One region of the Streptomyces sp. NPDC005483 genome, then DNA from elsewhere that is predicted to be linked to it. Evidence: riboswitches for the same ligand, from Rfam matches in the RefSeq annotation. Region 1 holds a riboswitch; the other holds the start of a gene.
What was found. A riboswitch is a leader RNA that binds a small molecule or an ion and turns the genes downstream of it on or off. The one in region 1 is predicted to bind cobalamin.
Positions count from the first base shown of each region.

Region 2: it holds a riboswitch for cobalamin, as region 1 does, so the genes downstream of both, ABZT06_RS34445 (HoxN/HupN/NixA family nickel/cobalt transporter) here and ABZT06_RS37085 (cobalamin biosynthesis protein) in region 1, are expected to answer to the same signal.

Region 1 covers NZ_JBEXEA010000027.1:8,028-12,778, forward strand. Annotated here, with positions in the region: gene ABZT06_RS37065 (class II aldolase/adducin family protein) at 1-485, opposite strand, end outside; gene ABZT06_RS37070 (lysozyme) at 680-1,429, shown strand; gene ABZT06_RS37075 (inorganic phosphate transporter) at 1,583-2,821, shown strand; gene ABZT06_RS37080 (hypothetical protein) at 2,848-3,069, shown strand; cobalamin riboswitch at 3,199-3,342, shown strand; gene ABZT06_RS37085 (cobalamin biosynthesis protein) at 3,440-4,381, shown strand; gene ABZT06_RS37090 (cobyric acid synthase) at 4,378-4,751, shown strand, end outside.
Region 2 covers NZ_JBEXEA010000022.1:46,046-50,796, forward strand. Annotated here, with positions in the region: gene ABZT06_RS34435 (PKD domain-containing protein) at 1-1,465, shown strand, start outside; gene ABZT06_RS34440 (metalloregulator ArsR/SmtB family transcription factor) at 1,482-1,829, opposite strand; cobalamin riboswitch at 1,911-2,117, shown strand; gene ABZT06_RS34445 (HoxN/HupN/NixA family nickel/cobalt transporter) at 2,146-3,240, shown strand; gene ABZT06_RS34450 (nucleoside hydrolase) at 3,253-4,215, opposite strand; gene thrS (threonine--tRNA ligase) at 4,254-4,751, opposite strand, start outside.

The sequences.
Region 1 (4,751 bases):
AGCATGTTCGCGGCCAACTCGTCGGTGCCGTAGGTGGCGTAGGGGGCGACCCGGACGGCACCGCCGAGGGCGCCGCTCATGTAGTGGATCGCCGGGAGTTCGGGCACGAGCGTGGAGACGGCCGTGGCGTGCACCGCGTGGGTGTGGACTATCGCACCCGCGCCCGTGTCGCGGTATACGGCGAGGTGCATGGGGAGTTCGCTCGTCGGTACGAGGGTGCCGAGGACCTGACGGCCCTCCAGGTCGACGCCCGTCACGTCGTCCGGGGTGAGCCGGTCGTAGGGCACACCCGACGGGGTGACCAGGACCGTGTCGCCCACACGCACCGAGACGTTCCCGGAGGTGCCGACGACCAGTCCCTCGGTGACCGTCCGGCGGGCGATGCCGACCAACTCGCCCCAGGCGTCCGCCTCCTCGGCACGCACCTCCCGCGTGCCGCCCCCGGTACCCCTTGCGTCCCTCGGATCCCGCCGTTCCTCAGCCATGCGGCGATCCTGCCAGCCGGGGTGCCGGGCCGTCGCGGAGGCGGGGCGTTTCGGGGCGCGACCCGGCGCTTCGAAAGGGCGCATTTATGTATATGCGCCCCTCTCGTGCGTCTTGGCCGGAGACCGACCGTAATCCGATGATCTTCCAGTAATCTCTGGGCTTTGTCGTGCACGACGCCATTCCGGGGGGACACATGGCCCGTGATCGCAAGGCTGCCCGTCACCGAACCCGCGCCCTGGCCATGACCGTGGCCGCGCTCGTCGTGGGGGGCACGGCACTCGCCGGGACACCCGCCTCGGCGGCGGGCCTGCCGAAGGGCCACGACGTCTCTTCGCACCAGAAGGACGTCGACTGGCCGAAGGCCAGGGCCAAGGGCGCCACGTTCGTCTACGTCAAGGCGACCGAGTCCACGAACTACCGCAATCCACACTTCGACCAGCAGTACGACGGCGCGCGCGACGCGGGCATCACCCGCGGGGCGTACCACTTCGCCCTGCCGGACAAGTCGTCGGGCAAGGCGCAGGCCGCGTACTTCGTGCGCAACGGCGGCGCCTGGTCCGCGGACGGCTGGACCCTGCCGCCCGCGCTCGACATCGAGTACAACCCGTACGACAAGAAGCACAGGTGTTACAGCAGGAGCAAAGCGCAGCTGGTCGACTGGATCAGGTCGTTCAGCGACGAGGTGAAGCGGCTCACCGGTCGGCGTCCGGTGATCTACACGACTGCCCACTGGTGGAACGCCTGCACGGGCGGCAGCGGCGCCTTCGCCTCCGACCACGCGCTGTGGGTGGCCCGCTACAACTCGGCGGACGCGGGAGCGCTGCCCGGCGGATGGTCGTACTGGACGCTCTGGCAGTACGACAACAGCGGCAGCCTGCCGGGTGACCAAAATCTCTTCAACGGGTCGGCGCGTCAGTTGAAGAGGTTCGCCGCCGGGTCATAGCCGTGGGACGCACGGGGCGCACGGGAGCCTTGAGGTCCGGCAGAGCAATAGCCGTAGTTTCCGGTCACCGTGCGGCCTGCCCCAGTTCACCTTCCGTTCATCCAGGTTACTTACGTTCAACGTGCCAATGACCTCGAACGATTGCCTGGGTAAATGGAAAACTTCTCGCTGATCCTCGCGATTGTGGTCGTCACCGCACTCGCGTTCGATTTCACGAACGGTTTTCACGACACCGCCAACGCGATGGCCACCACCATCTCGACCGGTGCGCTCAAGCCCAAGGTCGCGGTGGCCATGTCCGCCGTGCTGAACCTTGTGGGCGCCTTCCTCTCGGTGGAGGTCGCCAACACGATCTCCAAGGGTCTCGTCGACGAGACCGGCATCCGTCCCGAGGTCATCTTCGCCGCCCTGGTCGGCGCGATCCTCTGGAACCTGCTGACCTGGCTGGTGGGCCTGCCCTCCAGTTCCTCGCACGCCCTCATGGGCGGCCTGATCGGCGCCACCATCGCCTCGGCGGGCACGGGCGCGGTGCACGGCGACGCGCTCGTCACCAAGGTCCTCATCCCGGCGGTCGCGGCGCCCATCGTCGCGGGCGTCGCCGCCATGCTGGCCACCCGCCTCTCGTACACCCTGGGCAAGAAGGCCGACGGCAAGGCGGCCGCGAAGGGCTACCGCACCGGTCAGATCGCCTCGGCCGGCCTGGTCTCGCTGGCCCACGGCACCAACGACGCGCAGAAGACGATGGGCATCATCACCCTCGCCCTGGTCGCCGGCGGCGCCGTCGCCCCCGACTCCGACCCGCCCACCTGGGTCATCCTCTCCGCGGGTCTCGCCATCGCGCTCGGCACCTACCTCGGCGGCTGGCGCATCATCCGCACCATGGGCAAGGGCCTGACCGACCTCCAGCCGCAGCAGGGCTTCGCCGCCCAGACCAGCGCGGCCACGGTCATCCTGGCCTCGTCCCACCTCGGCTTCTCCCTGTCCACCACGCACGCCGTCTCCGGTTCGGTGATGGGCGCGGGTCTCGGCCGCAAGGGCGGGGTGGTCCGCTGGTCGACGGCGACCCGCATGCTCGTCGCCTGGGGTCTCACCCTGCCGGCAGCGGCCCTGGTGGGCGCACTGGCCGAGACCGTCACGGACCTCGGCGACTGGGGTACGGCGGTCGTGGCGGTCTTCCTCGTCGCCTCCAGCGCGGCGATCTGGAAGCTCTCGCGGCGCGAGGTCGTGGACGCGTCGAACGTCAACCACACCGACGAGCCGGCCGGCGTGGTGACCACGGCCATCGCCGCCGTGATCCCGCCGCCCGCGGGCCCCGTGGCCGAGGACCTCATCGCCACGATCCCGGCCCCGCCCGCCACGACGGAACCGGCCGCCCCGCCGGCCGCCGTCTGAACCCGCAGTACTAAGGAAGCCTCACCATGAAGATCGACTGGGAAGCACTCGGCTCCGTCTTCGGCGTCAGCCTCGTCGTCACCGTGGGCCTCGTGGCCCTGTTCACCCTCGGCATCATGGGCCTGTCCCGCCAGGAACGGGCCACCGCCCAGGGCGACTCGGCCGGCCTCGCCGTCACCGGCGCCTACGCCTGCTTCGCGGCGTGCGCGGCGGCGGTGGCGTACGGGATCTATCTGATCGTGGCCTGACGGCACCCCGTCACTCGACGGCCGGGCGGGCACGGAACTTCGGGTTCCGTGCCCGCCCGGCCGTCTTCCATGACCGGCGGTGTGGGGTTCTGCACACTCCCCCGCCGCAGGTCAACAGCAAGTTGACGGGTCTCGAAGGCCCGTGGTGGACTGCCGGAGCCATATACGGCGGCAGAAGAGGAAGCCGGTGCGAATCCGGCGCGGTCCCGCCACTGTCACCGGGGTAGGTAGCCCCGGGAGCCAGGAACTCTCGCCGCCGGACTCGTCGAACCAGGGCGTGGACACCCTGAGTGAGGACATGACGCGATGCTCGCCTGCCGATCGACCAGCAGTACCCGGCACTTGAACGACCCCGCGATCGGCTGACCCGATGCGTGCCGATCGCGTTTTCGCGTACGGCGCCGCCGCCGGCCTTCTCGGTGACCTGCTGCTCGGTGACCCACGTCGCGGGCACCCGGTCGCCGCGTTCGGGCGGGCCGCCGGGGCCGTGGAGCGGGTGCTGTGGCGGGACCACCGGGGGTGGGGCGCGCTGCACACCGCCGTGTGCGTGGGGAGTGCGGTGGCGCTGGGCGCCGTCGCCGAGAAGGTCGTACGTCCCTCCCGTGCCGCCTCCGTCGTGCTCGCCGGCGCCGCCACCTGGGCCGTCGTGGGCGGGACTTCACTCGTGCGGGAGGCCCGGGTCATCGGGCGGGCGCTGGAGACCGGGGACATCGAGGCGGCCCGCGCCCGGCTGCCTCATCTGTGCGGGCGGGATCCTCAGGCTCTCGATGCCGACGGGATCGCCCGGGCCGTCGTGGAGTCCGTCGCCGAGAACACCTCCGACGCCGTCGTGGGAGCGCTCGTGTGGGGGGCCGTCGGCGGGGTGCCGGGGCTGCTCGGGTTCCGGGCCGTGAACACCCTGGACGCCATGGTGGGGCACAAGTCGCCCCGCTATCGGCGTTTCGGGTGGGCCTCGGCGCGGCTCGACGACCTCGCCGGATGGCCGGGGGCGCGGCTGACCGCCCTGCTCGCCGCCGTCGCCGGTGACAGTCCCCGCGGTGCCGTGCGGGCCTGGGGGGAGGACGCGCGCAAGCATCCGAGTCCCAACGCCGGGCCTGTCGAGGCCGCGTTCGCGGGGGCGCTGGGCGTCCGGCTCGGGGGGACCCTCTCGTACGCGGGGCGGGTGGAGAACCGGCCGACGCTGAATCAACGGGGGCGTGCCGTCGCCACGTACGACATCGAGCGCGCCGCACGGCTCTCGCGGCGCGTCGGGCTGCTCGCGCTCGGCGCCGGTGTCGCCGCGCGGACCTTCGTGAAGGGGCGTCGGGCATGAGAGGCGGGGGTCTTCTCGTCGCCGGTACCACCTCCGACGCCGGCAAGAGTGTCGTCACCGCGGGGATCTGCCGGTGGCTGGTGCGGCAGGGGGTGAGGGTCGCGCCGTTCAAGGCGCAGAACATGTCCCTCAACTCGTTCGTCACGCGCGAGGGCGCCGAGATCGGGCGGGCCCAGGCCATGCAGGCGCAGGCCTGCCGCATCGAGCCGACCGCGCTGATGAATCCCGTGCTGCTCAAGCCCGGTGGCGAACAGAGCAGCCAGGTCGTGCTGCTCGGGAAGCCGGTCGGTGAGCTGAGCGCCCGGGGGTATCACGGGGGGCGGCAGCAGCAGCTTCTCGGGACCGTGCTCGACTGTCTCGCCGAGTTGCG
Region 2 (4,751 bases), on a different contig from region 1:
GGACTCCGGGAGCGCGGACCTGAAGCTCACGGTGGTGATCGACAGGGCCGACGGCACCCGGATGGGCATCGGGGACATCTCCTTCCCGGTCACCCAGCCGCCCGGCCCCACCACGGGCCTCTCCTGCGAGCAGGACCCGCCCCAACCCCTCACCGCGATCTGCATGTTCACGGCCGACGACTACTACCCGGTCACCAGCGACCGGATCACGTTCGGCGACGGCTCGGCGGCCGTCACCGTCACCGGTACCAGTGGTTACCCCACCCATACCTACGCCGCCGCCGGCTCGTACACGGTCACGCAGAAGATCACCGACTCCGACGGACGCACCGGCACGGCGACCGCCAGGGTGACGGTCGGCCCTTCCTACGTGGTCACCGGCCCGAGGCGCATCCTGGACACCCGCCACGGCACGGGCGCGCCCCAGCGGCCGGTGGGCCCCGGCGGTGTGCTGCGCCTGAAGGTGCTCGGCGCGGGCGGCATCCCGGCTTCCGGGGTGACCGCGGTGACCATGAACGTCACCGACGCCGACGCCACCGCGAACAGCTACGTCACGGTGTACCCGGACGGCAGCGGCCGCCCGACGGCCTCGAACCTGAACTTCACCGCCGGGCGCGTCAATCCGAACCTGGTCACGGTCCGGGTCGGCGGCGACGGCTACGTCGACCTCTACAACGCCCACGGCCACGTCGACCTCATCGCCGACGTGCAGGGCTACTTCACCAGTGTGCCCAGGACCGGCGCGCACCTGAGCGGTCTGTACCCCCTCACCACACCCGAACGGAACCTGGACACCCGCAACGGCACCGGCGTGCCCAAAGGCAAGGTCGCACCGGGCAGCACCACGACCGTCACCCTGCGCCCCGGCGTGTCTTCCGCGGTGGCCGCCGTCCTCGACATCACCGCGACGGGAGGCACCGCGAGTGGCGTCGTCACCGTCTACTGCGGAAGCCGGCCCAGCACGTCGAACCTCAACTACCGCGCCGGGCAGACCGTCTCCAACCTGGTCGTCACTCCCGTCTGCAACGGCAAGATCGAGATCTACAACAGTGGCGGGCACGTCGACCTGATCGCGGACCTCCAGAGCTTCTACGTCACAGGGGGGTACGCCTTCGTACCGACCGGGCCCACCCGTTTCCTCGACACCCGCAACGGCACGGGCGTCCCCGCCGGACCGCTGGGCGCGAACGGCACCCTCACGGTGAAGGTCGCCGGCGTCGACGGCGTCCCGGCCGAGGCCCAGGCGGTGCTGGTCAACCTCACCGGGGTCGGGCCGACCACCGCCACCCACCTGACGGCCTACGGCGACGGCGGCCTCCCGACCGTCTCCAACGAGAACCTCGCGGCCGGAGAGACCCGCCCGGTCCTGGCCCTGCTCCCGATCGGCGCCGACGGCTGCATCCGCGTCCACAACGCCCAGGGAACCGTCGACGTCGACGGCGACCTGGCGGGCTACTACGGCTGACCGGCTCCGGCGCGGTTCAGGACACCTGCTGCAACAACCCCCGCACCTCGTCGTCCACCACCCGGTACCGCACCACCCGCCCCTCCTTCTCCCCCGCCACCACCCCGGCCGCCCGCAGCAGCCGTAGCGCCTGCGATACGGCGGGGTCGTTCATGCCGGTGGCGATCGCGAGGTCGGAGACCGCCAGGGGGCCGGTGCGGTGCAGGGCGAGGAGCAAGGAGAGGCGGTTCGGGTCGGCGAGGAGGGCGAAACGGTCGGACCAGGTGCGGACGTGTCCCGGGTCGCCGATCGCGGCGATGGCGTCGCACACCCGGTGTCCGTCGATGGTGCGGCGGTCGGCTCGGTCGGCCGGGACGAGGTGCATGGGGCTCATCCTCGCAGGCGGTCTTGTGTGATCTTCCATACCTGCGCAGGTATGCAGCTATGCAGGAGCCCCCGCCCCCGCCTACGGTGGTCGGGCCGTGGTGCTCGGGAAGCCGGTGACGACCCCTCAAAGGTCCATTCCGGTGCGGCCCTCGCCACTGTGATCGGGGAGTTTCCCTCCCACGTCCCTCGCGGGACAGCCACTGGCCGTCACCATCAGGCCGGGAAGGCGGGCAGGGAAACGCACGACCCGTAAGCCAGGAGACCGGCCACGGCAGCTCACGCGTTCATCCACGAGGTGCTGGAGTGACCACCGTATGACTGACCCTGCCCTGCCCGAGACCGCCACCTCCTCCTTCCGCTGGCGCCGCGAGGACACCGTCAAAACGGTCGGTCTGATGGCCGCGATAGCCGCCCTGCACGTCATCGCGTTCGGGATTCTCTTCCTTCTCGTCGTCCCCGAGCACTACGAGGTGGGCGACAAGGCCTTCGGCATCGGACTCGGGATCACCGCCTACACGCTCGGGATGCGGCATGCCTTCGACGCGGACCACATCGCCGCGATCGACAACACCACCCGCAAGCTGATGGCGGACGGGAAGCGGCCGGTGTCCGGAGGGTTCTGGTTCGCGCTCGGGCACTCCAGCGTCGTGGTCCTGCTCGCCGCGCTCATCGCGGGCGGCACCCAGCTCGCCGGCAAGGTCATGAACGAGGGCTCCAGCACCCACCAGGTCCTGGGTTTCCTCGGTACGACGGTCTCCGGGACGTTCCTCTACCTCATCGCCGCCCTCAACCTGGTCGCCCTGCTGGGCATCCTGAAGGTCTTCCGGGCGATGCGGGCGGGGTCGTACGACGAGAACGAGCTGGAGCAGCATCTCGACTCGCGCGGGTTCATGAACCGGATCCTCGGGCGGCTCACCAAGTCCATCACCCGGCCGGGGCAGATGTTCCCGCTGGGCTTCCTGTTCGGGCTCGGCTTCGACACCGCCACCGAGGTCACGCTGATGGTGATGGCCGGGTCGGGCGCGGCCGCCGGGCTGCCCTGGTACGCGATCCTGTGCCTGCCGCTGCTCTTCGCCGCCGGAATGAGCCTGTTCGACACCCTCGACGGCACCTTCATGAACTTCGCCTACCAGTGGGCCTTCTCCAACCCCGTCCGCAAGGTCTTCTACAACCTCGCCATCACCGGGCTGTCCATCGCGGTCGCCTTCTTCATCGGCACGATCGAGCTCGTCGGAGTCCTGCACGACAAGTTCGACCTCACCGACGCCCTCACCACCTGGATCGCCGACATCGACCTCGACAACGTCGGTTACGTCATCGTCGGCCTGTTCGTGGTGGTGTGGGCGGCGGCGATCGCCTACTGGCGGCTCGCGAAGGTGGAGCAGCGGTGGGGCGTCAGCGGTTCCTGAGGTCGCCGGTGACTAGACCCCCTCCACCGCCGTCAGCCACAGCTTCACGTAGCGCTCCACATCCACGCCCAACCCCACGTCCACCAGGGTCACTTCGCGCTCGCCCTCGTGGATCTCGGACTCGCCGGGACGGCGGCGGCGGTCGACGACGGTCTGGCCGCGGGTCGGGCCGGGCGCCAACGACACCTCCACCGGGAGGAGTTCGGTGGTCAGACCGTCCGGGTCGACGACCGCGCAGACCGCGCCCGCGTCGCCGAGACCGCCGGTGGGGGTGGGGTCGCCGGAGGTGGCCGGGTCGCGGTGGGCGAGGAGTTCGCCGGCCATGCGCAGGGACGGCTCCGAACTGGCGCGCAGCCGCTGGACGTCCGCCGCCGGGACGATGACCCGCTCGAAGACGTCGAGCCCGTACATCGTGATCGGCACCCCGGCGGTGAGCAGGACCGCGGCCGCCTCGGGGTCGTGCCAGACGTTGAACTCCGCCACCGGTGTGGCGTTCCCGGTCGCCACGGCGCCGCCCATGAACACGATCCGCTCGATGTTCCGCACCACTTCGGGGTGGGTGCGCAGGAGCAGGGCGATGTTCGTCAGCGGCGCGGTGGGGACGAGGGTCACCGGCCTGGGCGAGGCGAGGATCTCGCGCCTGAGCAGCGTCACCGCGTCCACGTCCACCGCCACCCGGGTCGGCGCGGGCAGCCCCAGGTCGCCCATGCCGTCGAGCCCGTGCACGTGCTGCGCGGTGCGCACGGGCTCGATCAGCGGCCGCGCGGCACCCCGGGCGACGGGGATGTCCCCGGCCCCCGCCTGCTCCAGGACGGTCAGCGTGTTGCGGACGACGCCGTCGACGTCGGTGTTCCCGGCGACACAGGTGACCGCGCGCAGGTCGATGCCTGGATGCCGGACGGCGAACAACAGAGCCAGGGCGTCGTCGACACCGGTGTCGCAGTCGATGATCACCGGGATGGGCTGACCGGTCACGGCGGGAGTCCTTTCGTCACTGGCGTACGGGACCGACCTTACGCAGCCGCCCAGAGTTCGGCCCCGCGGTCACCGGCCCGGACGGCGATCCGGTCCAGCAGCTCGTCGACCGGCACGACTCCGGGCCTGCGGCCGTCCCGCAGCCGTACGGCCGCACAGCCCGCGCCGGCCTCCCGCTCGCCGATCACCGCCTGGTACGGCACCCGGCGCGCGGCGCGGACGCGGGCGCCGAGGGTGCCGTCGCGGGGGCCGGAGAGCTCGGCCCGGATGCCGCGCGCTTCGGCCCGCCGTACGACGTCGAGGGCCCGCTCCTCCTGTGCCTCGGCCACCGGCAGGACCACCAGCTGCACGGGGGCGAGCCACACCGGGAAGGCGCCGCCGTGCGCCTCGATGAGATGCGCCACCGCCCGTTCCACGCTGCCGATGATGCTGCGGTGGACCATCACCGGGCGGTGTTCGGCGCCGTCGGGGCCGGTGTAGTGGAGGTCGAAGCGTTCGGGCTGGTGGAAGTCGATCTGGACGGTGGAGAGGGTGGA